3 regions of the Williamsia sp. Y853 genome follow, and region 1 is predicted to be linked to each of the others. Evidence: predicted binding sites of a transcription regulator. Region 1 holds the regulator's gene; each other region holds the start of a gene.
What was found. The regulator LexA, encoded in region 1, represses DNA repair genes until DNA is damaged. The targets are predictions, from matches to a motif close to CGAACANNTGTTCG.
Positions count from the first base shown of each region.

Region 1 (9,749 bases):
GGTGGTGATCATGTCGGGCTCGAGCCCGAACCGGCTCGACGCAAACCAGGATCCACCGATCCGGCCGAATCCGGTGACGACCTCGTCGACGACGAACAGCACGTCGTGGTCGCGGCAGATCTGCCGAACCTCGGCCAGGTAACCCTCCGGCGGCAGGTAGATGCCACCGGCACCGATGATCGGCTCGACGAAGAACGCGGCGATGTTGTCGGCGCCGATCCGTTCGATCAGGCCCAGCAGGCTCTTGGCGTCATCCCAGTCGACGGTTGCGGCGTCGGACATGAGCTCGCCGTAGTTCTCGCGATTCGGCGGCAGGCCCGAGAGCGCAGTGCCCCCGACATGCATGCCGTGGTAGGCCTTGGTCCGGCCGACAACGATCTTCTTCTCCGGCTTGCCCATCTCGTGCCAGTACCGGCGGGCGAGTTTCACCGCCGAGTCGACCGAGTCGCTACCACCCGAGGTGAAGAACACCTTGCTCCCCGGGATCGGGGCGATCGCCGAGAGCCGGTCGGCCAGTGCGGCGGTCACATCGGAGGTGATGTCGCCGAACCCGGAATAGTGCGCCAACGTGCCGAGCTGGCGGGCAACGGCGTCCGCGATCGCGGTCCGCCCGTGTCCGACGTTGGTGAACCACAGACCGGCCGTGGAATCGATGTATTTGTTTCCGGAGGCGTCCCAGATGTAGGCGCCCTCGCCCCTGGCAACAACAAATGGTCCCGAGGCGCTCACGGCGCCCATGTCGGCAAACCCGTGCCAGAGACCGGTAGAAGAAGAAGCAGTCATGGGGTACATCATGCCTGTCCAGGTGGCGAGACGATGCCGGGACTCCGGCGACTACCATTGAGGCGATATGTCGACCGCGCCCGATCAGCCCAGCAGGCCCGCCGCGTCCGGGCAGCCCACCACATCGGGGCAGCGCCGACGCCGCGGACGTCCTTCGTCCACCAAATCCGGCTCGACCAGAACTGGATCGCGCACACCCGCCGGCCCCAGCCCCGAGGAGCTCGCACGGCGTCGCGCGCTGGTCCCGGTGCTCAAATATCCGCCGGAACTCCCGGTGTCGGCGGCGCGCGCCGAGATCGCCGCCGCGATCGAAGCGCATCAGGTTGTCGTTGTCGCCGGTGAAACCGGGTCGGGCAAGACCACGCAGCTCCCGAAGATCTGCCTGGAACTCGGCCGCGGGGTCGCGGGAAAGATCGGCCATACGCAGCCACGACGGCTCGCAGCACGGTCGGTCGCCGAACGCATCGCTGAAGAAACCGGCACCGAACTCGGCGGTGTGGTCGGCTATTCCGTCCGGTTCACCGACAAGGCGTCACGCGACACCCTGGTGAAGGTGATGACCGACGGCATCCTTCTGCGCGAACTCTCCCAGGACCGCATGCTGCGCGACTACGACACACTGATCATCGACGAGGCCCACGAACGCAGCCTCAACATCGACTTCATCCTGGGATATCTCAAACAGCTACTCCCCCGGCGTCCCGATCTGAAGGTGATCATCACCTCGGCGACCATCGAACCCGGTCGATTTGCCGATCACTTTGCCACCGAAGATCGACCCGTTCCCGTCATCGAGGTGTCCGGGCGCACCTATCCGGTCGAGATCCGTTACCGGCCACTTGTCGTCGAGGACGAGGACGAAGCCGACCTCGATCAGTTGCAGGCGATCGGCGCCGCAGTGGACGAGTTGTTCGCCGAGGGGCCCGGCGACATCCTCGTGTTCTTGCCCACCGAACGCGAGATCACCGATACCGCTGCCTCCCTCAAACACCTCGAAGCGCGTGGTGTCGAGGTGATCCCGCTGTTCGCCCGTCTGTCCGCCGCTGATCAGCACCGCGTGTTCGCCTCCCACAAGGGCCGACGGATCGTGTTGTCCACCAACGTTGCCGAGACTTCGTTGACGGTGCCGGGCATCCACTATGTGATCGACGCCGGAACCGCTCGCATGTCGCGCTATTCGACCCGCACCAAGGTTCAGAGACTGCCGATCGAGCCGATCTCGCAGGCCAGCGCCCGCCAGCGTGCCGGACGTTGTGGTCGTGTGGCCGCCGGTGTCTGCATCCGCCTCTACAGCGAAGACGACTTTCTGAGCAGGCCCGAATACACCGAGCCCGAGATCCTGCGGACCAATCTGGCCGCGGTGATCCTGAACATGACCTCGCTCGGTCTCGGCGATGTCGGCAAGTTCCCGTTTGTCGAGCCTCCCGATCCCAAGGCCATCCGCGACGGACAGCAACTTCTCGAAGAACTCGGCGCGCTCGTCCCTGCCACCCCCGACAACCCGGTACGGCAGCTGACGCCGATCGGCCGATCGCTGGCGCGGATCCCGGTGGACCCGCGTTTGGCCCGCATGCTGGTCGAGGCCGACAAGCAAGGTGTCCTGGGGCCGATGCTGGTACTCACCGCCGCACTGTCGCTACCCGATGTCCGGGAACGGCCCGCCGAACACCGGCAGGCGGCGGACGAGTCACACCGCAGATTCGCCGCAGACGGCTCCGAGTTCCTGACCCTCCTCAATCTGTGGACGTATCTCGAGGACACGCGAAAAGAGCTGTCCTCAAGCCAGTTCCGCAAACGCATGCGCCGCGAATTCCTGCACGGACTGCGCATCCGCGAGTGGCGTGATCTACATTCGCAACTCGTCCGGATCGCCCGGGATCTGGGCTGGACCGTCCCGGCGGACTTCGAGACGCCCGAATCCGATTCGGCGACGGCGGTCGCCGTCCACCAATCGGTCCTGTCGGGTCTGCTCAGCCAGATCGGCGTCCGCGAAGGAGAATCCAAAGAGTTCCTCGGGGCTCGCGGGACGAAGTTCATGATCTTCCCCGGCTCACATCTGTCGAACAAACCGCCTCGGTTCGTGATGGCGGCCGAGATCGTCGAGACCTCCCGCCTGTGGGCCCGGACCGTCGCCCGCATCGAACCCGAATGGGCCGAGCGACTGGCAGGCGATCTGGTCAAACGCCAATACAGCGAACCACATTGGTCGAGCAAACACTCTGCGGCGATGGCCTACGAAAGGGTCACGCTCTACGGCGTTCCCCTGGTCACCAGACGTCGGGTGAACTTTGGATCCATCGACCCCGAGGCAGCCCGCGAGCTGTTCATCCGCAGTGCCCTCGTCGAAGGAGACTGGCGCACCCAGCATCCGTTCTTCCATCGCAACCGGGCGTTGCTCGACGATGCCGAAGAGTCGGTGCACCGGGTCCGGCGCACCGATGTCGTGGTCGACGACGACACCCTGTTCGCGCACTACGACCGCCACGTTGGTCAAGAGGTGGTCTCGGGCAGGCACTTCGACACCTGGTGGAAAACCGCACGCAAGAAGGACCCGAACCTCCTCGATCTCGATCCCGCCGACGTTGTTTCAGGCGATCCGGCCGGTTTCCCGGACACCTGGCGCCAGGCTGATGCCACGTACGATCTCCGGTACCACTTCGAGCCCGGCGCCGAGGACGACGGCGTCAGTGTGCTGATTCCGCTGCCCCTGCTGATGCGGGCGCGGCCTTCGGGCTTCGACTGGCTGGTCCCCGGTATGCGCACCGAACTGGTCACCGAATTGATCCGCACCCTGCCGAAAACCCTTCGGCGCCAGATCGGTCCGGCGCCGGATCTGGCCTCACAAATCCTTGATGCGGTCACACCGCGTGCCAAGCCCCTGACGTCCAGCGTCGCCGCCGAACTCACCCGGCTCACCGGAGTGAGAATCGCAGCCGCCGATCTGAGGCCGACCGCACTGCCCGACCACCTGCGGATGACGTTCGTGGCGCTCAGCCCGGACGGCCAGGAGTTGGGCCACTCCAAATCGTTGACAGAGCTCCAAGAACGACTCGGCGGCAAGGCCCGCGCGGCTCTGGAGAAAGAGGCCGCGACCGAGTCGACGCCGGTGGCAACCACCTGGACAGACAAGACGTTCGGAACAATCGCGCGCTCGGTCCGCAACACTGTTGCCGGACAAGAGATCACGAGTTACCCGGCCTTGGTGCCCCGCAGAGGTGGCTTCACCGTCGCACCGATGTCGACCGAGTCCGAGCAGCGCAGCGCGATGTACAACGCCCTGATCGGACTGCTGATCAACGATGTACCTGGCCTACGGCACAACGCGACTTCTGTTCTCGGAACCGCGGAGCGGCTGGCGCTGAGCCAAAGCCCTTACCCAACCGGAGAGGCGCTGCTTGCCGATTGCGTACGAGCGGCCGTGATCGACCTGGTCCCCCCGCAGCCGGAGGTCTGGACCGCTGCCGATTACACCGCCCTGAAAAGCCATGTCGCCGGGCAGGTCACGAGCCGGGCCACGACCAAACTGCGCCAAGCCGCGGCGATCCTGACCCGGGTGGCTCCGCTGCGCACCGCCATCGCGGCCACCACGGTGGCCGACGCTGCCGACGACGTGCGGGATCAACTCGGCGATCTTGTTTTCGACGGATTCATCTCGGCCACCGGCGCCGAACACCTCCCCGAGATCCCGCGGTATCTGGATGCCGCCCTGGCCCGGCTGGAACAGCTGCCTGCCTCCGCCGCACGGGACGCCGCGTCGATGGCAGCCATCGATCGCGTAGTGGCCGCATGGACAGACCATCTGCGGATGATCCCGCCGCAGCGGCGCGATGCGGTCAGCGAGGCTGCAGGCTGGATTGTCGAGGAATTGCGCGTCGGACTGTTTGCTCAACAGCTGCGAACTGCGTACCCGATTTCAGAAAAGCGTGCCATCAAGGCAATCCGAGACTTACGGTAGCGGCGCTAGGACTTGCGGTAGTGACGCTAGGACTTGCTTGATCGGAGGTCGTCGATTTCTTTCTGGAAATCGTCCACCGAGTCGAATGACCGGTAGACAGAGGCGAACCGCAGGTATGCGACCTCGTCGAGATCGCGAAGCGGGCCGAGGATGGCCAGGCCGACCTCATTGGCCGGTACCTCCGCCGAACCTGATGCCCGCACTGCTTCTTCCACCTGCTGCGCAAGATGCTGCAATTTGTCGTCGTCGACCGAACGGCCCTGGCAGGCCCGGCGGACGCCGCGCATGACCTTCTCGCGACTGAACGGTTCCGTGACGCCGGTCCGTTTGACCACCGAGAGCACCGCGGTCTCCACCGTGGTGAAACGGCGTGCACACTGCGAACAGGCGCGGCGGCGACGGATGGCCTGCCCCTCGTCCGCCACTCGCGAATCGACTACGCGGGTGTCCTCGTTCTTGCAAAACGGGCAATGCATGCACGAATCCTCGACGGTCGACGGCCTGGGCGGAGTGACCAGACACTGTGACTCCGAGGATACCGTCCGGGATTGCAGCCCCTCCACGTCTACCTCGCGTAGACGGGCGTGACCAATGCCTGGCCCACCGACAGTGCCGAGTTGTTCATGGCGTTGAGCTCCATGATCTTCGCCACCACGGCTTCGGTCGGCATCTCGGGTGCGATGCGGGAGGCGATGGCGCCCAACGACTCCCCCGATTGGACCCGGACGACCTCGGTGCCGACGCGGGCCGGATCCGCGGACTGCTGCATGACCCCGCCGAAGAAGGTCATGAAGGCGACCACGAGCATCAGACCGACACCGGCGACCGCTGCGCCCGCCCAGGCGCGCCTGCGGGCGAAGACCATCTCGCGAGCGGTCGGTATCCGCCGCTCGGAGTTACGCGAATCGGCACACGAGACGGCCACCCGGCGCTGCGCAGGCAGACGGCGACCGGCCGGGCGTGATGTGTCCTCGGGCCGTACCGGGCGCGTGGTGCGCGTGCGGGTACCGCTCTCGGGGTGGTGAACAGGCCGAGCTGTGGCCGGCCGGATAATGGTGGTGGCTGCAGTCATGGGGTTCAGTCCTCGGTCATCGGTTCGATCCCTATTCGATCACTCGTTCGATTGAAAGAGTGTTCGATTAGTACCACGGGCCTCCGACAAAGCGCCACGCCTGATCGAACAAATGTTTGAGACTTGTGACCATTTGCACTATCTTTGTCGACATGGACCCCGCCCGACACCGCATGAACTGGAGGACCTGATGGCCGATAGAACCCAGCCCCCGACACCGGCGGACGGGACCGCGACCACTGTTGTCGCCACCGAACCACTCGCCGAGGGCTCACTGACCCCCCGCCAAAAAGCGGTTCTCGAGGTCATCCGTACCTCGGTCCGCGAGCGCGGCTACCCACCGAGCATCCGGGAGATCGGTGACGCTGTCGGCCTGACCTCGACATCGTCCGTCGCCCATCAGCTCCGCACGCTGGAACGCAAGGGTTTCCTGCAGCGCGAGAACAACCGGCCTCGCGCGGTGAACATCCAGGACACCGATCTGAATCCGGCCACAGCCGCCGGACAGGTTCAGGCACCGGACGAATCCCTGCCGACGCCGACGTTCGTCCCGGTCCTCGGCCGGATCGCGGCCGGCGGTCCGATCCTCGCCGAACAAGCTGTCGAAGACGTTTTCCCACTCCCCAAAGAGCTGGTGGGCGAAGGTTCGCTGTTCATGCTCAAGGTCGTCGGTGAATCGATGATCGACGCCGCGATCTGCGACGGCGACTGGGTGGTCGTACGCCAGCAGAATGTTGCCGACAACGGCGACATCGTGGCGGCGATGATCGACGGCGATGCCACGATCAAGACGTTCAAGCGCACCAAGGACGCCGTGTGGCTGATGCCGCACAACCCGGTGTTCGATCCCATCCCGGGTAACGATGCCGTCATCCTGGGCAAGGTCGTCACTGTGATGCGTCGGCTCTGACCTCCGAGTCGTAGGCAGATCACTCTCATACAGATCAAAGGCGGGGTGTACCGGGATATCCCGGTACACCCCGCCTTTCGAGTTCAGGGGACCACTGGGTGATCAGACCCCGAGACTACGTCCGATCACTTCCTTCATGATCTCGGTCGTCCCGCCGTAGATGGTCTGCACACGAGAGTCGAGGAATGCCTTGGCGACCGAGTATTCACGCATGTAGCCGTATCCACCGTGCAGCTGCAGACACCGGTCGACCAGGTGCACCTGATTCTCGGTGGCGTAGTACTTGGCCATCGCGGCATCCGGGACGGTCAGCTTCTTCTCGTTCAGCAGACCGATGCAGTGGTCGACGAAGACGCGGGTCGTCGTGGTCGACGTCGCCAGTTCGGCCAGCAGGAACCGGGTGTTCTGAAAGTTCCCGATCGAGCGACCAAAGGCCTTGCGGTCCTTGGTGTACTGAACGGTGGTCTCCAGCACCTGCTCCATCGCCGCCGCGGCGACAACAGCGATCGACAGGCGTTCGCGAGGCAGGTTCTGCATGAGGTAGATGAAGCCGAGGCCTTCTTCACCGAGCAGGTTCTCGGCGGGCACACGGACGTTGTCGAAACTCAGTTCGGCGGTGTCCTGCGCCTTCATGCCGACCTTGTCGAGGTTGCGGCCGCGTTCGAAGCCCTCCATGCCACGCTCGATGACCAGCAGGCTGAAACCTTTCGCGCCGGCCTCGGGGTCGGTGCGCGCGACCACGATCACCAGGTCGGCGTTGATGCCGTTGGTGATGAAGGTCTTCGATCCGTTGAGCACCCAGTGGTCGCCGTCTTTCTTGGCGTTGGTCTTGATGCCCTGCAGGTCCGAACCGGTTCCGGGCTCGGTCATGGCGATGGCGGTGATGAGCTCGCCGGAGGTGAATCCCGGAAGCCAGCGCGCCTTCTGCTCCTCGGTGGTCAGTTCCAGCAGGTACGGCGCGATGACGTCGTTGTGCAGGGTGAAGCCCAAACCGCTGTACCCACCCCTGGCGGACTCTTCGGAGACGATGGCCTGGTAGCGGAAGTCGTCGACTCCGCCGCCGCCGAACTCTTCGGGAGCGTCCACGGCCAGGAAGCCGTTCTTACCCGCTTCGATCCACACATCACGATCGACGATGTTCTGCTCTTCCCAGCGGGCGTGATACGGCGCCACATGCTGTTCGAGGAAGCTTCTGTACGAATCGCGGTACAGAAGATGTTCAGGCTCGAAAATCGTACGTTCCATCAAGGTCTCCATAACGAGGTGTCAAAACGCGGACGTGCCAGTAACTGTAACGGGATTCTACATTTTGCCCAAGGGCCTGGAGGCCTGGATTTTTAGAACAGATCAGATGCGGCGAACTCGGCCAGCTGGCTGGCCAGCGCAGAAGGCACACTGGCGACGATCTCCGTGCCATCGGCTCCGTGCTCCTCCCGCGACACATCGCCTTCGGCGTGGATGCGTGAGACCAGGTCACCCCGGGAGTACGGCACCCGGACGGTGACATGGACGTCATGCCGCGACACCAACTCGCGGACCCGCTCGAGCAGTTCCGGGATACCTTCGCCCGTGGCCGCCGAGATGAAGACCGCGTCGGGGAACAGACTGCGAAGCTGTGTCAGGACCGTCGGATCGGCGACGTCGATCTTGTTCACCACGAGAAGCTCCGGTGGTGCGGTTGCCTTCTCGTCCTGGATCACCTGATCGACGACCTTGCGCACCGCGCTGATCTGCTCGGTGGGAATCGGGTCCGAACCATCGACGATGTGCAACAGCAGATCTGCGTCGATGACCTCTTCCAGGGTCGAACGGAACGCCTCGACCAGCTGGGTGGGCAGGTGCCGGACAAATCCGACGGTGTCGGTGACCACGATTTCTCGACCGTCGTCGAGGGACATCTTCCGGGTTGTCGGATCGAGGGTGGCGAACAGCGCATTCTGCACCAGCACACCTGATCCGGTCATCGCGTTGATCAGACTGGACTTGCCCGCGTTGGTGTAACCGACGATCGTGACCGATGCGACAGCGGACTCTTTCCGCTTGGTGCGCTTGGTGTTTCGCGACGTCTTCATCTCACGGATCTCGCGGCGCAACTTCGCCATCCGCTCGCGGATACGGCGGCGGTCCGTCTCGATCTTCGTCTCACCGGGACCACGCAGACCCACGCCACCGTTGCTGCCCGCCCGGCCACCGGCCTGACGGGACATCGATTCACCCCAACCGCGAAGACGCGGCAGCATGTATTCCATCTGGGCCAACGCGACCTGAGCCTTGCCCTCGCGCGACGTGGCGTGCTGGGCGAAGATGTCGAGGATAAGGGCGGTGCGGTCGATGACCTTGACCTTCACCACCTTCTCCAGCGCGGTGAGCTGTGCGGGCGTCAGTTCACCATCGCAGATGACGGTGTCGGCACCGGTGGCCTCGACGATGTCGCGAAGTTCATGGGATTTGCCCGATCCGATGTAGGTGGCCGGATCCGGCTTGTCCCGACGTTGGATGAGACCTTCGAGCACCTCGGACCCGGCGGTCTCGGCCAGGGCCTTGAGTTCGGCAAGACTCGATTCCGCCTGGGCGGTGGTGCTTCCCTGCAGCCAGACACCGACCAGAACGACCCGTTCGAGGCGAAGCTGCCGGTATTCGACCTCGGTGACGTCGGTGAGTTCGGTGGACAGACCTGCAACCCGTCGCAACGACGCACGATCGTCGAGTTGCATGTCGCCGATCGTCGGACCCTTGTGGAAGTTCGGCAGGTGAACCTCCGGGGCGCGTGGCGCTCGGGCTTTCGACTCCGGAAAGTCTGAGTCGGGGCCGTCTGCGTCGGGGCCGTCCGAGTAGGGGGTATTCGGATCGGCTTCGTTCGCGTCGGCTTCGTTCGCGTCGGCTTTGTTCGAGTCGGGTTCGTGTTCAGTCATGAGATGAACATCGTGACATTCGGACAGGTCTGCTGCATAACGGATTTAACGCCACCCTGCGTTGAGCATTCCGGCACCGACCAAGACCGAGGGTCCACGGAGCTCGTTGTCGTTCTC
Region 1 is NZ_JBXCJC010000003.1:244,314-254,062, reverse strand. It holds gene AC1TPF_RS17330 (aminotransferase family protein) at 1-783, opposite strand, end outside; gene hrpA (ATP-dependent RNA helicase HrpA) at 851-4,738, shown strand; gene nrdR (transcriptional regulator NrdR) at 4,765-5,214, opposite strand; gene AC1TPF_RS17315 (LysM peptidoglycan-binding domain-containing protein) at 5,304-5,810, opposite strand; gene lexA (transcriptional repressor LexA) at 6,001-6,720, shown strand; gene AC1TPF_RS17305 (acyl-CoA dehydrogenase family protein) at 6,823-7,965, opposite strand; gene hflX (GTPase HflX) at 8,058-9,434, opposite strand; gene dapF (diaminopimelate epimerase) at 9,678-9,749, opposite strand, start outside.

Region 2 (9,749 bases), 280 kb from region 1:
TTCCGTTGGCAAAAGCAGGTACCGAGTAGTCGGCGCGCGGACGGTCGGAGAATCCGTGTCCGAGAAAGTCCGGTGCGATGACCGTGTACTTTTCGCTGAGCTGGGTGAATACCGGTTCCCAGGCCAGGGAGTTGTCGCCGATTCCGTGCAGCAACAGCAGTGCAGGACCCGATCCGGCCATCCGGTAGGCCCGCTTGTATCCGTGCAGATTTGCGAACTGGACCTGAGAGTCATCGGTCGGAACAGCCCGTAGTCGACGTCGTACGCCTTCACGGTCCACGGTGACCTCCTGTTTTCCTCAGACCTAAACATCTTTCGTTGCCCCTATTCTCCGCGCAAAGCGAGGTTTTCGCCCGGTTAAAGATCACTCATCGAATCTTGCGATCGGAGTGGGACACACTTCCGATGGTTTGTGACGAAGGTCAGACTGCAGGCGAGACCACGAACTCTGCGACCGATAGCCTTGAACCCATGGCGGATCAGCGATTCTCGGCAGCGGTGTACAAGTCACGTCTGGATCGGGCGCAGGAGTTGACGGCGAAAGCCGGTCTGTCGGCGCTTTTCATCACTCCCGGACCCGACCTGCGATATCTCACGGGCTCACGAGCGACGACATTCGAACGGCTCACCGCCCTGGTGATCAGTGCGGATCGCGCTCCCGAAGTGGTTGTGCCGCGACTGGAGTTGGCGGCGCTACGGGAATCGGCCGTCGGTGAGCTCGGCCTGACCGTTCACGATTGGGTCGACGGCCAGGATGCGTACGCACTGGCGGTTGGAGCCGCCGGGGGAGCCGGTGATCGTTACGCGGTCTCTGACGCAACCCCTGCGCTGCACACCGTCCCGTTGGCAGGGCATTGGGGTAGCGCACCGGAACTTGCCACTGCCGTTCTGCGTGAACTGCGAATGATCAAGGATGACGCCGAGATTGAAGCGCTGCGCCGCGCAGGCGCCGCGATCGACCGAGTGCACGCCCGAGTGGGGGAATGGCTGAAGGTCGGCCGCACCGAACGTGAAGTCGCAGCGGATATCGACGCCGCCATCATCGCCGAAGGACACACCAGGGCCGAGTTCATCATCGTCGGATCCGGTCCCAACGGCGCCGACCCGCATCACGAGGTATCGGACCGGGTGATCCAGGACGGCGACATCGTTGTCGTTGACATCGGGGGACCTGTCGCGCCGGGATACAACTCCGACTGCACCCGAACCTACTGTGTTGGAACACCTTCTGATGCGATCGCACGGCAGTACGAGTGGCTACAACAAGCTCAGCGAGCCGCTGTGGCCGCCGTCCGCCCCGGCGTCACTGCCGAGCAGATCGATAGCGCGGCCCGGGACGTGCTCGTTGCCGCCGGACTGGCCGACAAATTTGTTCATCGCACCGGCCACGGCATCGGACTATCCGTTCACGAGGAGCCGTATATCGTTGCAGGCAACAATATTCCACTGCGGCCGGGCATGGCATTCAGCATTGAACCCGGCATCTACTTCTCCGGCAGTTGGGGTGCGCGCATCGAAGATATCGTTGTCGTCACCGATGATGGCTGCGAAGCATTCAATTCCCAACCGCACGAACTGAAGTCAGTCTGAACCAGGTTCTCAACCGACCATATTCGTTCGAACAACCGTTCGACTTTCGGTGTCCCCCGAGGTAGACTGATTGAAAGCGTTCGATCAGATGTCTTGGGGGGCATGATGACTGACGATTCCTCGATTGATCTTTCTTCGGTTCCGGTGTTGGTGCGCAAATACCTCGAGTTAGAGCTACTGGTTACTGATATCGCGGACTGCACTGATTCCGATATGTCCGATGCGGAAGTCAATGAGCTTGTGCGGGTGCATGAACGGATCGTCCGAAAGCTCGAGCTCACCGGGCTGCGGCACCTGCTGTGGGTCTCGAACCGGTCATCGTTCATCGAAGCCGGATATTCGTCACTGTTCGGGTTCACCCGCAGCGAGTTGCGGTTGACCAAAGGCCAAACCATGTCCCGGATTCGCGGGTTGGAAGCAGTCGGCCGGTTTCACACGATGCAGGGTGAAGAGCTGGCACCGAAATGCCCTGCCGCCGAACAGGCCTGGTCCCAAGGGTTGATCGGGGCAGCGCATATGGATGTGATGTTGGATGTGCGCAAACACATCCCGTCAGCGTCGGATTCGGCGGTGTATGACGTGGTCGATCATTGGATGACCGAAGAGGCCGTCGGCCAGGACCCCACCCAACTGGCGGCGTCGGGCCGTCAGGTGCTGGCCCGGGTCGATCCCGATGGCCGGCTGACCGATGATTCGGATCGGGCCCGTAAACGTTCGGTGAGTTTGGGTAATCAGGGTGTGGACTTGATGGCCAAGATCTCGGGCACCCTGGATCCGGAAACGTTGGCGTTGTTCACGACGGTGATGGATGTCTGGGCTGCACCTGGCATGAATAATCCGGCCGATCCGAACTCACCGTCCGGTGCCAGCGATGATCCGAAACAAGATGCAGAGCTGATGAAGGCTGCCGCCGAGCGTGATACCCGCTCGATGGGCCAGCAGCGCCACGATGCACTCAAAGCGATTTTGAAAACGATTTTGGAGTGCAACCTGCTCGGTAAGTCCCATCGGGGTTTGCCGGCGCAGCTGATCATTACGATGACCAAACAGCAGCTCGAGGATTGCGCGGGGATCGCCAAAACGGCGTCGGGGGTGGATATTCCGGTCAAAGAGGCCCTGCACCTGGCTGCGCGTTCGGACAAATACTTGGCGGTGTTCGCTAGCCACAGCGCCGAGGTGCTGTATTTCGCCCGGGCCAAACGCACCGCGCAGAAGGGTCAGCGGTTGGCGTTGTTCGCCCGCGACCGCGGTTGCTCGCACCCCGGGTGCACCAATCCGGCGACCTGGGTGGAGATCCATCATCTGATTGCCTGGATCAATGGTGGTCTGACCGACATCGATCTGATGGGATCAGCCGTGCCCGCCGCATCACAAACTTGTCGGCGACGGCCCTGGTCAGTGGCAGACGGTGATGATCACCGAGGGTCCTGACAAGGGCAGGGTCGGGTGGATACCACCATCGTCGGTGGATCCGGAAAGAAAACCGCGGGTCAATCGTGCCCAGCATGTCAACGAGACCTTCGCGGCGGCCTGGGAGAAGGTTCTTGCCGACCGCCGGGCGGTGTTGGCTGACAAGTTGGCGGAACTGACCGGCGGCGAACCTGAGGTCCAACCCGATCCCGAACCGGATAGCACTGACCAGGATGCGTAGCGTCTTGCCTAGGCGGTGACCATCAGCGACTGCGAACCCAGTATGCGTTCGACGTTGATCTGTATGACCACCCGGCGTGGGTTCACTTTGGGCTCCTTGTAGCGAGCCGCATAGCGACGGACTCCTTCGGCGACAGCCTCGGGGTCACGGTGGACCGATGCTTTGCCTTCCAGCGTCAACCACTGCGGTCCGTTCACCTGGAACACGGCGGCGTATCCAGACCGGTCGACGTTCTTCACCTTCTGGCTGCCTTCGAAGGTGATCACTCGTGCGATCTTCGCCTCGGCGTCGTAGGTGAATCCCACAGCAACAACATGAGGGGTCCCCGATGCACGGACGGTGGTCAGGCTCCCGAGGTGGCGTTCGGTGAGGAAGTCCATTGCTGCGGGGGTTAAGTCGTTTGGTGTTTTGGGCACAAGCCGACCTTAGCCAACGCGACCGTCCCTCCTCCCAAAGTCGTTTGGGATACTGGCCTGGTGAGTAATGGGCGAGTGGTTGTGCTGTTCGGTGGTCGCAGTGAGATCGGGCTGGAGGTTGCAGCTCGGATCGCTGCAGGGGCGACCGTGATCTTGGCGGCTCGGAGGTCGTCCGACCTCGATGATCAGCGCGAACGGCTGGAGTCCGAAAATGCGGCAGCTGTCCATATGGTCGAGTTCGATGCGAACGACACCTCAACACATGAGGGCCTGATTCAGCAGATCGTTGCCGAACACGGGCCCATCGACGATGCGATCGTGGCCTTCGGAATCCTCGGCGATCAGGCGAGGGCAGAGGTCGACAGCGCCCACGCACTACAGATCGCGCACACCGACTACCTCGCCCAAATCAGCGTGCTGACTCCGTTGGCCGTCGCGATGCGGGCCGCCAAACGAGGCAACATCGTCGTCTTCTCATCCGTTGCAGGCGTCCGGGTCCGGCGCGCCAACTACGTCTACGGCTCCACCAAGGCCGGGCTAGACGGCTTTGCCAGCGGATTGTCAGATGCATTGCACGGCAGTGGGGTACACCTATTGCTCGTCCGCTCCGGATTTGTCATCGGCAGCATGACAAAAGATCTGATGGCCTCCGGGATCAAACCTGCTCCGATGTCGAGTACCGCACCACAGGTTGCCGACGCAGTGGTCAAAGCGCTGCACCGAGGTAAGCATGTGGTCTGGGTCCCCGGAAAGCTGCGTCCTGTCTTCTTTGTGATGAAGCTCCTGCCCCAGGCGATCTGGCGACGGATGCCTCGATGACTGATCTGAAGTTTGTGGTCGTCGGCATCGGCGCCGACGGCTGGGACGGCCTGTCCGGAAACTCGCAGCGCGAATTGCGCTCTGCCACCGACATCTACGGTTCCGTGCGCCAGCTGGATCTGTTGGCGCCACTCGAGGCGACGCTCCACCGGTGGGACAGCCCGATGTCGAAGCACCTCCAGCGACTACTGGCCGACACGCACCCGCACACCATTCACATCCTCGCCTCGGGTGACCCGATGTTCCACGGCGTCGGGGCATCGATCGTGAAACAGGTGGGCGCGCAACACGTGCGCATCCTGCCTTCGGTATCGAGCGTCAGCCTGGCCTCCGCCCGTCTCGGCTGGGACCTTGCCACGACGCGCATCCGCAGTGTTGTCGATCGCCCCCTCGATTCGATCCTCTCGGGAGTCTCCGACAGCGTTCGGCTGCTGATCCTCAGCCGCGACAACACCACTCCGGCGGCCGTCGCAGAATTGCTCACGGCCCACGGGTTCGGATGGTCGCAACTCACCGTCCTCGAACAGCTCGGCTCCGACAGCGAACGCCAGGTCACAGGTATCGCACGAACGTGGGCCGCGCCTGCCGGCGACCAGCTCAACATCATCGCTGTCGACTGTCTCGGTCCGGCCGTCAGTAGCCAGGCAGGTCTGCCGGACACCGACTTCAGTAACGACGGACAGCTCACCAAGCAGGCAGTCCGCGCGCTGACCGTCACCGCCTTGCGGCCGGCCGCCCGCCAACTGCTCTGGGATGTCGGAGCGGGCGCAGGCAGTATCGCCATCGAGTGGCTGCGCACCGACCGGACCTGCACCGCAATCGCTTTCGAATCCAACGACGTACGTCGTGGACGCATCGTGCACAACGCAGCCGAGCTCGGCGTGAGCGCAGGACTGACGGTCCACGGCGCTGCGCCCGAGCAGTTGACCCACGCACCTGATCCCGATGCGATCTTCATCGGGGGAGGCGTGACGGTCCCGGGGATGGTGGAGGAGTGCTGGGATGCCTTGCTCGACGGCGGACGGATAGTGGCCAACGCGGTCACACTTGAATCTGAGGCAGTCTTGGTGAAATGGCATGCCGCAGTCGGCGGTAGCCTCCGCCGATTCCAGATCGACCACGCCGAGCCGCTCGGATCAATGACAACCTGGCGACCAACGCTCCCAGTGACACAGTGGATCGCCGACAAACCGAGGACCAACTCATGACGGTGTACTTCATCGGAGCCGGACCCGGCGCCGCCGACCTGATCACCCTCCGAGGCGCAAAGTTGCTCTCGCAGTGCAACACCTGCCTGTACGCCGGGTCGCTGGTTCCCGCGGAGATGCTCGAACATTGTCCACCCGGGGCCACTTTGATCAACACAGCGAAGATGCCTCTTCCGCAGATCATCGACCACATCGTGACCGCGACCCATGCCGGGCATGATGTGGCTCGACTGCATTCAGGCGACCCCGGACTGTATTCGGCGGTGGCAGAACAGGTCAGATTGCTGCAGCCGCAAGGAATCTCTTACGAAATCGTCCCGGGCGTTCCTGCCTTCACCGCGGCCGCCGCAGCATTGGGACAAGAACTCACGGTGCCCGGCGTCGGTCAGTCGCTGCTGATCACCCGAGTATCCACGCTGTCAACCGACATGCCCGAAGGCGAACGACTCGAAGAACTCGCCCGCACAGGTGTCACGATGGCGATCCACTTGGCCGCCCATCGAGCCCAACAGGTAGTCGATGCCCTGACACCGCACTACGGAAGCGACTGTCCCACTGCCGTGGTCGCCTTCGCCAGCCGCGACAACCAGCAGATCGTTCGGTGCACGTTGGCAGAGCTCCCGAACCAGCTGAAACTGAACGATATTCAGCGCACCGCGGTTATCTTTGTCGGACGCGTCCTGGCCGCGGATGAGTTCCCGGACAGCTATCTGTACTCGTCAGCCCGGATGACCAAGCTGCGCACCGACCCTCATTCGTCATGAGCGAGGGCACAGTCCTCGTCCTCGGCGGGACCGCAGAAGCCCGCGCTCTCGCAAAGGAACTCGTCGGCGAAGGAGTGCGGGTTGTCACCTCGCTCGCGGGCCGGGTCAAGAATCCTGCGCTACCGGTCGGCGACGTCCGCATCGGCGGGTTCGGCGGCGTCGACGGTATGACAGTGTGGCTGAGGGACAACAACTGCACGGCAGTGGTCGACGCGACCCACCCGTTTGCCCGTCAGATCTCAGCCAACGCCGTTACCGCAACAACAGAAGTCGATATACCGATGCTGACCTTGCGACGCCCCGAATGGCTCTCGCAACCGGGGGATCGCTGGATCGACGTACCCGACATCGCCGGAGCCGCCAGGACCGTGGCGGAGTTGGCGGGCGAACCGGGAAGTCCCCGAGTCTTCCTCACCACCGGTCGCCAGGATGTAGACGCCTTCGCTGACATCGACGACGCCTGGTTTCTGATCCGCCTCGTCGACCCACCCGAGCGAGCGATACCAGCGCAGCATCAGATCATCCGTAGCCGCGGGCCGTACACCGTCGACGGCGAACTTGCCCTGATGCGTGAACACCGCATCGACGTGGTCGTCACGAAGAACAGTGGTGGTCCGCTGGTTCAGGCGAAACTTGAAGCAGCGCGGCAACTCTCACTGCCGGTCGTCATGGTTCGGCGACCTACCCCACCCGGCGGCGAAACCGTCGAAACGGCTTCCGCCGCCGCAGTCTGGGTTCGTCAGCTGCTCTCGTAGCGGCGATTGGTGAACGCCACCGGGCCTCCGACTCGGTCGACGACCGTTGTGGTCGACGAACCGATTATCAGCAGCGTCCGCATGTCGACCACGACAGGATCGAACTCCCCGACGGTAGTGATCACCACCGACTGCTCGGGGCCACCCACGTCGCGTCCCAGGATGATCGGCGTTGACGGGTCCTTGGACTCCAGAACGATGTCCTTGAGTTCCGCGACTTGCCAATTCCTGCTGACCGATCCGGGGTTGTAAATCGCGAGCACCAGATCCGCGGCCAGTGCAGCCCGCACCCGCGCCGTGATCACATCCCAGCTTTTGAGGCGGTCGGACAAGGAGATCACCGCATAGTCATGTCCGAGCGGAGCGCCCGCAAGGCTTGCGACGGCGTTGGCCGCGGTCACTCCGGGCACCACCCGCACGGGAACGTCGCGCCATTGCGGGTCCGCTGCTTCTTCGACGACTGCTGCCGCCATCGCAAACACGCCAGGATCGCCCGAGGACACCACTACCACCCGGGCGCCATTCTTTGCCAGATCCAGTGCCATGCAGGCCCGTTCGGACTCCACACGGTTGTCACTGGCATGCATACGTTGTCCGGGTCGGGGAGTCACCCTGTCGAGATAGGTCTTGTAGCCCACCAGATCGGTCGCCTTCGCCAGCTCCGCACGCACTTCCGGGGTGGTCCACCGGTCGGCGCCAGGTCCCAAGCCGACGACAACAACCTCACCGGCTGCGCCGGCCACAGGTGCAGATGGTTGCGCGTTGTTGAGCTCACCGGGAATGACGACCATCGAAAAGTACGGCACCGTCGATGCGTCGACGTCGACCACGGGCATGACCTTCTGCGCACCCGTCGAGGCGCGTTCGACATACCACGCCCGGTCGATGACACCGGATTCGCGCAGCGCTGCAACTACTTCCGGGAATGTCCGGCCGAGTTTCATGATCGCCACCGCATCGCTGTCACGCAGTCGACGGACGAGTTCTGCCTTGGGAAGCGTGCCCGGCAGCACGGTCAGGGTCTCCTCGGCTTCGACCAATGGCATACCGGTGGCGGCTGCCGAAGCGCTCACAGACGTGACACCCGGGATGATCTCGGTGTCGAAACGCTCGGTCAGCCTCTTGTGCATGTGCATGTACGAGCTGTAGAAAAGTGGGTCACCTTCGGCCAGCAACGCCACCGAACGTCCCGCACGCAGATGCGCGGCGAGGACTTCCGCGGCATCTGCATAGAAGTCGTCGAGCGCGCCACGATAGCCACCGGGGTGATCGGTGGTCTCGGTGGTGACCGGGTACATCAGCCGTTCCTCGAGCTGACCTTCCCGAAGGTACGGCTGGGCCACCGACCGGGCGATCGAACGACCATGGCGGGCACAGTGATACGCGATCACATCAGCCTCGCCGATGACGCGGGCGGCCTTCACGGTGACCAGTTCGCTGTCACCGGGCCCCAAGCCCACGCCCCACAATTTTCCACTGCTGGTCATCGTCATTCCACCTTCGAGGCAAGTGCGTTGAGAGCGGCGGCGGTGATCGCCGACCCGCCGCGACGGCCGAGTACCGTCAAGTACTCGAGATCGTTTCGATCGGCAAGCGCTGCACAGGATTCCGCAGCGCCGATGAATCCAACCGGCGCGCCGATGACCGCAGCCGGCCGTGGTCCGCCTGCATCGATCAGCTCCAGGAGCGCAAAGAGCGCGGTTGGCGCGTTGCCGATCGCAACCACGGATCCCTCGAGCATCGGTCGCCAAAGGTCCACCGCAGCAGCGGTTCTTGTGGTCTCCAGTTCCGCAGCCAAGTCCGGGACCCGACTGTCGCCGAGTAGACAGAGCACATCGTTGTCTGCGGGCAACCGCTTGCGGGTCACGCCGGACGCGACCATGTTCGCATCGCAGAGGATCGGCGCTCCGGCTTCCATCGCCGTGCGGGCCGCGGTCACCAGACCTGCACTGGCTCGCACGTCGGCGGTCAGATCGACCTGACCGCAGGCATGGATCATCCGGACAACCACCTGCGACAGGTCATCGTCGAACATGGTGAGGTCGGATTCGGCACGAATTGTCGCGAATGACTGCCGGTAGATCTCGGCGCCGTCTCGAATGTAGGTGTACATAGTGCTCGCCACCATAGATGCCGATCAGAGTCGGCGACGCTTGTACCCCGTCGCTGTGGCTTCGACCCGAAGATGGTTCTCTTGAGGCGAACCGCACCCGCGTTCGCAGCCGACCCAGTGCTCACGGTCGTCGACCGCGACGTCATCTGACGTCAGGTGCAGTTCCAAATCCCGACGGACATCGGCATGCGATTTGTCGCAGCCGGGTGATCCGGTGCAGTCGGTGACCTTGGTCCATGGTGAACTCTCGTCGAAGATCAGGCCCATCGGTGCCATCACCCGAAGTACGGTGTCGGCCATGCCTTCTGACAGGTCAACGATCAGGATCTCTTTTTGCGGCGTCAGGTAGATGTCGCGTTCGATGGCAGCCAGGAACTCGCCGACTCGCGCCGGGACCCGTCCATGCGCGACCACCGAACCGAGTGCCACCAGG
Region 2 is NZ_JBXCJC010000003.1:524,219-533,967, forward strand. It holds gene AC1TPF_RS18600 (alpha/beta fold hydrolase) at 1-280, opposite strand, end outside; gene AC1TPF_RS18605 (M24 family metallopeptidase) at 472-1,590, shown strand; gene AC1TPF_RS18610 (HNH endonuclease signature motif containing protein) at 1,804-3,021, shown strand; gene AC1TPF_RS18615 (hypothetical protein) at 3,056-3,241, shown strand; gene AC1TPF_RS18620 (PPOX class F420-dependent oxidoreductase) at 3,250-3,657, opposite strand; gene dprE2 (decaprenylphospho-beta-D-erythro-pentofuranosid-2-ulose 2-reductase) at 3,718-4,476, shown strand; gene cbiE (precorrin-6y C5,15-methyltransferase (decarboxylating) subunit CbiE) at 4,473-5,684, shown strand; gene cobM (precorrin-4 C(11)-methyltransferase) at 5,681-6,448, shown strand; gene AC1TPF_RS18640 (cobalt-precorrin-6A reductase) at 6,445-7,203, shown strand; gene AC1TPF_RS18645 (precorrin-2 C(20)-methyltransferase) at 7,188-8,696, opposite strand; gene AC1TPF_RS18650 (precorrin-8X methylmutase) at 8,693-9,316, opposite strand; gene cobG (precorrin-3B synthase) at 9,341-9,749, opposite strand, start outside.
Region 2: a site for LexA is predicted at 1,619-1,632, ahead of AC1TPF_RS18610 (HNH endonuclease signature motif containing protein). Genes of this name have one in related genera too.

Region 3 (9,749 bases), on a different contig from region 1:
ATACGGAATTTTGTCGTACATATGTTCTAATCGCGGTAGAGTCGACCCATGAGTCCCGGACGTCAGGTGTCGCTGTTCGAGGATCTGAGCGACACCTCCAAACCCACACTGAATCCGCTGCCGGGGAACGTGATCCGCCGCGAGCTCTCCGATGGCGCCTGGGTCGATCTGCGACCGGCCTGGGTCAGCGGCGCCGACGAGGTCTTCGACCGACTGCACGCAGAGGTTCCGTGGCGCGCCGAAAGACGGCAGATGTACGACCGCGTCCTCGATGTCCCCCGCCTGGTCCACCAATACCGCGACGCCGGCGATGGTCCACATCCGATGCTCGGCACGTGCCGCGACTCTCTGACGGACCACTACCGCGCAGAGTTGCCGGAGGGATTCGCCTCGGCCGGATTGTGCCTGTACCGCAACGGCAATGACAGCGTCGCCTGGCATGGCGACACCATCGGCCGGGGCAAATCCGAAGACACCATGGTTGCGATCCTCTCGCTGGGTTCTCCACGCGCACTGTTGTTGCGCCCGATCGGCGGCGGCGCATCTCTGAAGTTCACACTCGGCCACGGCGACCTGCTGGTGATGGGCGGCAGCTGTCAGCGCACCTGGCAGCACGCTGTACCGAAAACCACGGGCGTCGGCCCTCGAGTGAGTGTGCAGTTCCGTCCCCCAGGCGTCTGGTAGCCCGGGACTGCGATCTACTTGCGGCGCATCTCCACGAAGCACCGAACAAATCCGCCATAGCCGCTATTCGACTTACTGGGGATCGTCGGCGTCGGGTTCGGGTTCGGGTTCGGGTTCGTTGCCATGATCTCGGGTGAGTTTCTCTAGGTGTTGCGTCAGCGCCACCTGGCGGTCGGCCAGCGTCTTCTGCCAGGCCGCTGCGACGGTTTCGTTGGCGTGATGGGCGCGGTTGACCCGCGGTTTGCGTTCCGGGTCCACCGATACCGGCGGTATCCACCCCACCCGTCCTTTGTCGGGGCCCTCGGTGATCATGATGGTCTGCCACTGATCCGGACCATCACCGATCATTTTGTGATGCGGCGGGCCAGGCGTTGACCTTTCTGCGCGGTCCGTTTGGCCCGGCCCAGATACAGGGCTTCAGCGGAGTGGTCGGCGAATACCGCGAGATATTTGTCGGAGCGGGCCGCCAACTCCAGTGCGTCCCCGATCGGGATATCCACCCCGGAAGCGGTTTTCGCGATCCCGGCGCACTCTTCGAGTTGTTGTTTGGTCATTGTGATGATGATCTGCGCGGGCAATCCCCGATGGGACTTGCCGATTAGGTTGCATTCCAGAATGGTCTTCAGGATTGCCTTGAGCGCGTCGTGACGCATCTGGCCCCGCGAACGGGTGTCACGTTCGGCGGCTGCCTTCATCAACTCTTTATCTTGCTTGGGGTCATCGCTCGCGCCGGTGGGCGAGTTGGGGTCGGCAGGGTTGTTCATCCCCGGTGCGGCCCACACATCCATCACGGTGGTCAGCAATGCCAATGTTTCTGGATCGAGGGTGCCTGAGATTTTGGCCATCAGATCCACACCTTGATCGCCGATACTCACCGAGCGTCTGCGGGCCCGATCACTGTCGTCGGTCAGTCGGCCATCGGGATCGACCCGGGCCAACACTTGACGGCCCGCAGCAGCCAGGCGGGTCGGATCGGACTCGACGGCTTCTTCGGTCATCCACTGATCGACCACGTCATACACGGCCGGATCAGCAGCTGAGGGGATCTGTTTGCGTACATCCAGCATCACATCCATATGCGAGGCGCCGATTAACCCTTGGGACCAGGCTTGTTCGGCGGCAGGGCATTTCGGTGCCAGCTCTTCGCCCTGCATCGTGTGGAATCGGCCGACAGCTTCCAGGCCGCGGATCCTGGACATGGTTTGGCCTTTGGTCAGCCGCAACTCGCCACGGGTGAAACCAAACAGTGATGAATACCCGGCCTTCGAAAACGACGACCGATCCGAGACCACCAATAGGTGTCGCAACCCGGTGAGCTCGAGCTTACGGGCGATCCGTTCATGCACCCGCACAAGCTCATTGACTTCCGCATCGGACATATCGGAATCAGTGCAGTCCACGATATCGGCAACCAGTAACTCCAACTCGAGATATTTGCGCACCAACACCGGAACCGAAGAAGAACCAACAGTAACTTCATCAGACGGATCGTCAGTCATCATGCCCCCCAGCACATCTGATCGCCAGCTTTCAACCAGGATACCCTGGAGAACGCGATGTGTCGAATGTTTGTTCGAATCGCGTGGAGGCCTAGGCGCGGGCAGCGAAGGGCGTACAACCCATCAACCGGTTCCGCTTAACCGCCACCCTGTGCCCAAACCGGTTACGCAGCGTTAACATCGCCGTTTCACCAAAGACAAACGGCAACCGTAACTTCAGGAACTACCGGCCAGAACGATTGAGCCGGAACAGTCCGCCCGGCATCGCCGGACACGATCTGGAGCTCCCCTCCAGAAGAGGACATTCACCTCCAGTGGTGGGCGCGAGGGCCATCACAGACGAAAGTTGTCTGGCACACTGGAGGATTGAATGTACGACCTGCTTTTTCGTGATATCGGACATCTCATGCTGGAGCCGGGTAACGAACTCACTGACGCCTGGCTAGCGGTGTCGGACGGCCGCGTAGCCGCCTTCGGATCCGCCGGGACCGAGCCCGAAGCGATCGAAATCCGATCTCTGGGCGGACGATTGGTGACTCCTGGCCTGATCAACACCCATCATCACATCTATCAGAATCTGACCCGTTCCTACGGTCCTGTGGTAAACGGTTCGCTGTTCGACTGGCTTACGGGTCTTTATCCGATCTGGTCGATGCTCGATGAGGAAGCGGTGTACGTGTCGACGTACATCGGGCTCACCGAGTTGCTGCTCGGCGGCTGCACCACGTCCACCGATCACCTCTATGTGCACCCACGACCCAATCTGATCGATGCCCAGATCCGCGCGGCCAATGACATCGGCTTCCGGTTCTACCCGACTCGCGGATCGATGTCGTTGTCCGTCAAGGACGGTGGGCTTCCGCCGGACAGCGTTACGCAGACCGCTGAGGCAATCCTCGAGGACTCCGAACGCCTGATCAAGCGGTACCACGACCCGAAACCGGGCGCGATGACACGTATCGGCCTCGCACCGTGTTCACCCTTCTCGGTCGATGACACGCTCATGCGTGCCACCGCCGAGCTGGCCGAGAAACACGATGTCCGCATGCACACGCACCTAGCCGAGGACACCGACGAGCACACCTACTGCCTGGAAAAGTACGGCCGTACGCCGGTCGAGCACTTCGAGGACGTGGGCTGGGCCGGACCTCGGTCATGGGTGGCGCACTTCATCTTTCCCAGCGATGTCGAGGCCCGGCGGTTGGCGTCGGCAGGCGTCGGCGTTGCCCACTGTCCCAGTTCGAATATGTTGATCGGCGGCGGAACCGCCAAGGTCCGAACCCTTCGTGAGCACGGCATGGCCGTTGGTCTCGGTTGCGACGGCTCGGCGTCCACCGATCACGCCTCGATGTGGCTAGAGGCGCGAACCGCCCTGCTACTGGCCAGGTTCCAGGGTGGACCTACCGCGATGACGGCCCGCGATGCCCTCGACATCGCCACCGTCGGCTCGGCGCGATGCCTCGGATGGGACGACGAACTGGGGCGGCTCACAGTGGGATCCCTCGCCGATCTGGTCGCGTGGCACCTCGACCCGGTGTCCTTGGCCGGAGCGCTCTCCGATCCCGTTGAGGCATTACTTCGCTGCGGTCCCGCACGTGCATGGACAACCGTCGTGAACGGCAAAGTTGTTGTCGACGAGGGACAACCGGTATCTGCTGCCTTGCCCGATATGTTGCGTGAACATCGCCGTATCGCCACGCGAATGCAAACGGCCGTCCTGACCTGAGACCGGTCTCTCGGTCTCGCCACACACTTCCCAATGCCAACCGCAAGTGCCCCTCCCCGCACACGTCTTCACCACAAGGAGAACCCCATGTCCCACGCAGGATTCTCGCTGTCCCGCCGCAGTCTGCTCAAGGGCGGTCTCGGTCTCGGAGCAATCGCCCTCGGCGGGCCCACGCTGCTCACGGCCTGCTCCGATTCGTCGACTTCGGTGGCGGCCGACGGCACCACCTCCATCGACTACCAGCTCAGCTGGCTGCCGACCACCGAACACTCGGGTAGCTGGATCGCCTCTGACACCGGCCTGTACGCGAACAACAAGCTCAAGGTGGGTTTCCTCAACGGTGGCCCCAACGTCAGTCCTGACACCGTGGTGATGTCCGGCAAGGCAGCGGTCGGTGGAAGCAACGCCGATGTGGTCGCCAACGCGATCACCCAGGGCGCCGATCTCAAGGTCTTCGGCACCCGTTTCCAGAAGAGTCCCTTCTGCATCCTGTCTCTCGCGGACTCTCCCATCAATTCCCCGCAGGAGATGATCGGGAAGAAGATCGGTGTTGCCGCACTCAATGAGACGTCGTTCAACCTGTTGTTGCAGATCAACAACATCGACCCGGACAGTATCGAGGTCGTTCCGGTTCAGTTCGATCCCGCGCCCGTGGTCAACAGGGAGGTGGACGGCCAGGTCGTCTTTGTCATCAACGAGCCCACCCAACTCGAGGCCAAAGGCATTGCCACCAACACCTTCCTGTTCGCCGACTTCGGCTATGCGGTGTTCTCGGGTGTCTACTTCGCCAAGACCGAGACCGTCGAGACGAATCCCGAGATGCTCGCCGGATTCCTTCGGTCGGAACGACTCGGATGGCAGGCAAATGTGGCCGATCCTGCTCTCGGCACCGATCTGACCCTCAACGTCTTCGGCAAAGACCAGGGCTTCGACCGCGCACAGCAATTGCTCGAGTCGCAGACCCTGCCGCAGATCATGGTCACCCCCGACACCGATGCCGGCGGACTGCTCACCCTGCCACCGGCCTTGATCGAGAAGAACATCGCCACGTTGTCCGCGAACGGGATCGACGTGACCGCGGATCAGCTGTTCACCACCAAGATCCTCGACATGATCTGAGTGACGGACATGGCGGCAACCCTGATCCTGAGTGGAGATCTGATGCCGGATACATTCTGCGACTTCATCATCGCGCGAGCCGAAGTTCTCGACGTGGACGCGGTGGTACTGGAAGCCGCCCCGCATCGGATCGTCGTGCGGGTGAGCGGCCAACACGACCTCGTCGGAGCCTTCGAGATGGCCTGCGAACTCGCGCCCGGAAGCAGCGTTGTCCACGACGTCGCCCACCTCGACTGAACACGAGCAACCCAAGAGAAAGGAATCACCGAGATGCTCCCATCTCACCCCAACCTGTCCTCGGGTTGGGCACCGGTCGCGCTGAGCCGCGACGTGCCTTCTGGCTCGGCGACAGACACGACGCTGGGCGGCGACGGCATCGCACTGTGGCGGGGAGGCGACGGACTCGTCCATGCGTGGGCCGACCGTTGCCCGCATCGCGGCATGCGTCTGAGCCTGGGTTTCGTCCGCGAGAATCGGCTCGTATGCCTTTACCACGGTTGGGAATACGAATCCGCGGGAGGATGCCGGAACATACCCGCCCATCCTGATGTCGATCCACCGAGCTCGGTCCGGGCGGATAGATACCGCGTCACCGAACGTTACGGGATGGTGTGGCTGGACGGCCGATCCGGTGCCACCAGAGGCGAGATCGAATGCGCCCCGGATATGCCGCCGGAATACTCTGCGACGCCGGCATGTTCGGTGTACATCGACGCCGCGGTCCCCCGGGTCCTGGAATCCCTCGCCTCACGTACGGACAACATGCAACATGCGGACAACCTCGTCCACATGACCGTCGACGGCCACGAGCTCGTCATCGGTATCCAGGTCCGCAACGAGAACACAACCGTGATCCACATCTGTGTCGTCGGTGCCGACTCGGCTCTGGTACGCCAGATCATCCTGTGGGCACATGCATTTCGCGATGAGATGAATGCACCTGCGGCGGTGGCATCGTGAGTGAGTTGCTGCTCGATGACTTCGAACTCGATCTCGACTGCTACAAGGTGCGGCTCGGGTTGGCGCTACTCGGTATCGAGTATGCAAAAGTACCCGTGAACTGCTATCCGCTGCCCCCCGGCTCTGCAACAGAAGTGCCTGTTCTGCGCCATGGCGACCGCACCATACGCGGCGCCGAGAACGCCCTGCTGTATCTGGCGACGGAGTTCGCGACCGACACCACCTGGGCGTCTGGAGAATCCGTGGACGGCTCTCGGCTCACCCACTGGCTCGATTTCTGTGCCAACGCATTCGGCACGATCACTGCGGCGCGCGATCTCGCCCTCTACAGCACCGACCCGCTGGATGAGGCCGTCGCCCGGGCGAAAGTGGCTGTGCAACAACTCGATGACCACCTCGCGCTGCAACGGATCGACAATCACTGGGTCATCGGCCCACATCCCAGCATCGCCGACATCGCACTGTTCGCCGGCGGGGCCCTCACCCGGGATATCGGCATCGACCGCGGGCGCTATCCGGCGCTGCGGTGGTGGATGCGGCGCATGCAGTCACTGCCTGGCTTCATCGCGATGCCCGGCATCCCCGTCTTCCCCTGACACCCGAGAAGAAAAGGCTTGCCATGCAACAAAGCGCCGTAGACGCGGTGATCCGTGGCCTCAAGAAGGCCGGCGTGAGCACCGTCTGCTATCTCCCCGACTCCCTGTTCAAGGAGCTCTATCCGGCCCTGGACGCCGACCCCGACATCCGCACGATCCAGGTCACCAACGAGGGTGAGGGTGCCGCCATCTGCGGCGGCATCTTCCTCTCGGGCAAACGAGCCGCTCTGATCATGGAGAACTCGGGGCTGCGCGCCTCGGTGGAACCGCTCGCCCGCATGGGCCTGGGCGCCGGGATCCCGGTGATCATGCTCATGAGCTACCGCGGCGAACTCGGTGAGAACAACTGGTGGGCGGTCCCGCACGGCATCACGATGGAACCCATCCTCGATGCGCTGCGGATCCCTTACCGCATCGTGCGGGAAGAAGACCAGATCGAGCGGGCGATTCACGACGCCTTCGAATGGTCTTATGCGGCATACCATCATTCGGCAATTGCTCTGGGCGGAGGTCTGGTCCGATGAACGACTCGACAGCGAACATGACACGCTTCGATTGCATGAAGCTCCTCGCCGACAAACTGTCGGACGAACTGGTGATCGTCTCGCTCGGCGCCAGCGTGGACGAGTGGTACAACGCCGCACCCCACATGCGCAGCGCCAGCCTGTTTCAACAGCAACTCGGATGCGTCACCCCACAGGCATTCGGACTCGCGGTCGGCTTGCCACACCGGCGCATCATCTCCCTCGACACCGACGGTGGAATGCTCTTCAACCTCGGCATACTCGCAACACTTGCCAACGAACGTCCCCGCAATCTCTTCACCGTGGTGTGGGACAACGAGTGCTACCAGTCCATCGGGGGCCCACCGACGCACACCTCCAAGGGCATCGTGAGCATCGCGGCGATCGCCCGTGGCGCAGGCATCGAACACTCGTACACCGCAACAACTCTCGAAGAGTTCGAGCAGCACTGCGCGGCGGGGCTGGTGGCCGACGAGCCGTACGTCCTGGTTGCGAAGGTCTCGAGCGTGGTCGAGCCCGGGATCAAACGCAAGCACAGTGACGGCCGCGAAGACAAATACATCTTCGTCCGGCACGTGGAGGCCACCGAAGAGATCACCATCATGGGGCCCAGTGAACACAACTGAGACGTTCGACTACATCGTCGTCGGCGGCGGCTCCGCGGGATGTGTTCTGGCGTCCCGGCTCTCGGAAGATCCCGAGGTCACCGTGCTCCTGCTGGAATCCGGGCCGACCCACGACGGCCTCGCCGAGATCGACGAGCCGGGCGGCTGGGCGAGGTTGTTGTCCGGGAAATATGACTGGGGATATGCCTATTCACCCAACCCGAACCTCGACGGGCGCGCCATACCCATACCCCGCGGGCGGGTACTCGGCGGATCGAGCAGCATCAACGCCATGCTCTGGTATCGGGGACACCCCAGCGACTACGACATCTGGGAGGACAGCGGAGCGAAGGGGTGGAACTGGGAGTCGATGCTCCCCTACTTCCGCCGCTGCGAGGACTGGGAAGGCGGTGCGTCCGAATTACGCGGCAGCGCAGGACCACTGACCATCACCACGCCTGAAAACCCCCATCCGGTCGCCGAAGCGCTGCTCGGTGCCGCTGCGGAACTGGGTTTCCCGGTCCTGCACGACTCGAACGGCAAGGACGTCCACGGCGCCTCGCTCGCAAATCTGACGATCGCGAACGGTCGGCGGATGAGCACGGCCCGTGCGTATCTGGGGCCCGCGGAGCAGCGGACCAATCTGACCGTGCGGACGGGCTCTCACGTCGGGGCCCTCGAATTCGAAGGTGCACGTTGCTCCGGGGTGAGTCTTGGCGGAACCCTGGTTCGCGCCGAACGCGAAGTGATTCTGTCCGCCGGAGCGATCTCGAGTCCCCACCTGCTGTTGCTTGCCGGTATCGGCGAACCCGAACAACTGCGGGCGCACGGTATTCGGGTCCGAAGTGCCCTGCCGGGTGTGGGACAGAATCTGCAAGACCATCCACTGCTGATGGGTGTGAACTTCGCCGCCCGTCTGCCGTTGGGACCGGTGCGCGACAACGGCGGTGGTGCCATCCTGAACTGGTCCTCGACGCCGGAACAGGCGCTCCCCGACCTGCATGCCTTTGTCGTACAGGGACCACACGCGACGCCCGAAGTCGCTGCGAAGTACAGCCTTTCAACATCTGACAACGTGTTCGCGGTCTCGCCCGGCCTGATGCGCTCGCACAGTGTCGGACAGTTGACCCTACGGTCCGCCGACCCGGCAATCGCACCGGAGATCGATCCGCGGTATCTGTCCGACCCTCGTGACCTGGCGGCCTTGGTCGCCGGACTCGACACGATCATGGATCTGGCCGAGACCGCGCCCTACCGAGCACTGATCGAGCGACCGATCGCACCTGATCGTCGTCTCACCGGCGCCGAGCGCGCAGCGTTCGTGCGAATGAGTTGTTCGACGTTCTTCCACACGGCGGGCACCTGCGCGATGGGTACCGGCGCCGGAGCCGTGGTCGACCCCGAACTGCGGGTGTACGGGGTCGAGAACCTGCGCGTGGTGGATGCCTCGGTGATCCCCACATTGCCCTCGTGCAACACCAATGCCCCCGTCGTCGCGCTCGCCGAGCGCGCGGCAGATCTGATCGCCGGAAGGAACGCCGCATGAGCACTCTTCTCACCGCCGACGCCGTGGTCACCGTGGACGCCGCCCGCACCGTGATCCCCGATGGCGCGGTACTGGTGGACGGTAACCGGATCATCGCCGTCGGACCCACCGATCAGCTCACCGCCGAATATCCCGAGGCGCAGGTGACCGCGCTGCCCGGACGCCTCCTGATGCCCGGACTCATCAACTCGCACAGCCACTCCGGGCTGCTGCGCGGAACCGCCGAGGCGCTACCGGTCTGGGAATGGCTCCGCGTGCACATCGACCCCATGCACCGGGTCGTCACCGCCGCCGAAGCCGAGGCGGCGTCCTGGCTCTGTTACGCAGAAAGTGTGCTGGCGGGCACCACCACGGTCGTCGACATGTGGCGGCACATGCATGGCAGCGTCGCCGCCGCCACCGGGGTCGGGAACCGGCTTGTCACAGTCAATTACGTGGGCGCGCACCCCGACTTCGACTACTTCGACACCCTCGACGACAACGAGCAGCT
Region 3 is NZ_JBXCJC010000004.1:677,796-687,544, reverse strand. It holds gene AC1TPF_RS23795 (alpha-ketoglutarate-dependent dioxygenase AlkB) at 49-684, shown strand; gene AC1TPF_RS23790 (hypothetical protein) at 757-1,032, opposite strand; gene AC1TPF_RS23785 (DUF222 domain-containing protein) at 1,029-2,186, opposite strand; gene AC1TPF_RS23780 (8-oxoguanine deaminase) at 2,554-3,909, shown strand; gene AC1TPF_RS23775 (ABC transporter substrate-binding protein) at 3,997-5,028, shown strand; gene AC1TPF_RS23770 (hypothetical protein) at 5,038-5,265, shown strand; gene AC1TPF_RS23765 (Rieske 2Fe-2S domain-containing protein) at 5,299-5,988, shown strand; gene AC1TPF_RS23760 (glutathione S-transferase family protein) at 5,985-6,584, shown strand; gene AC1TPF_RS23755 (thiamine pyrophosphate-binding protein) at 6,608-7,108, shown strand; gene AC1TPF_RS23750 (thiamine pyrophosphate-dependent enzyme) at 7,105-7,734, shown strand; gene AC1TPF_RS23745 (GMC family oxidoreductase) at 7,721-9,259, shown strand; gene AC1TPF_RS23740 (amidohydrolase family protein) at 9,256-9,749, shown strand, end outside.
Region 3: a site for LexA is predicted at 2,247-2,260, ahead of AC1TPF_RS23785 (DUF222 domain-containing protein). Genes of this name have one in related genera too.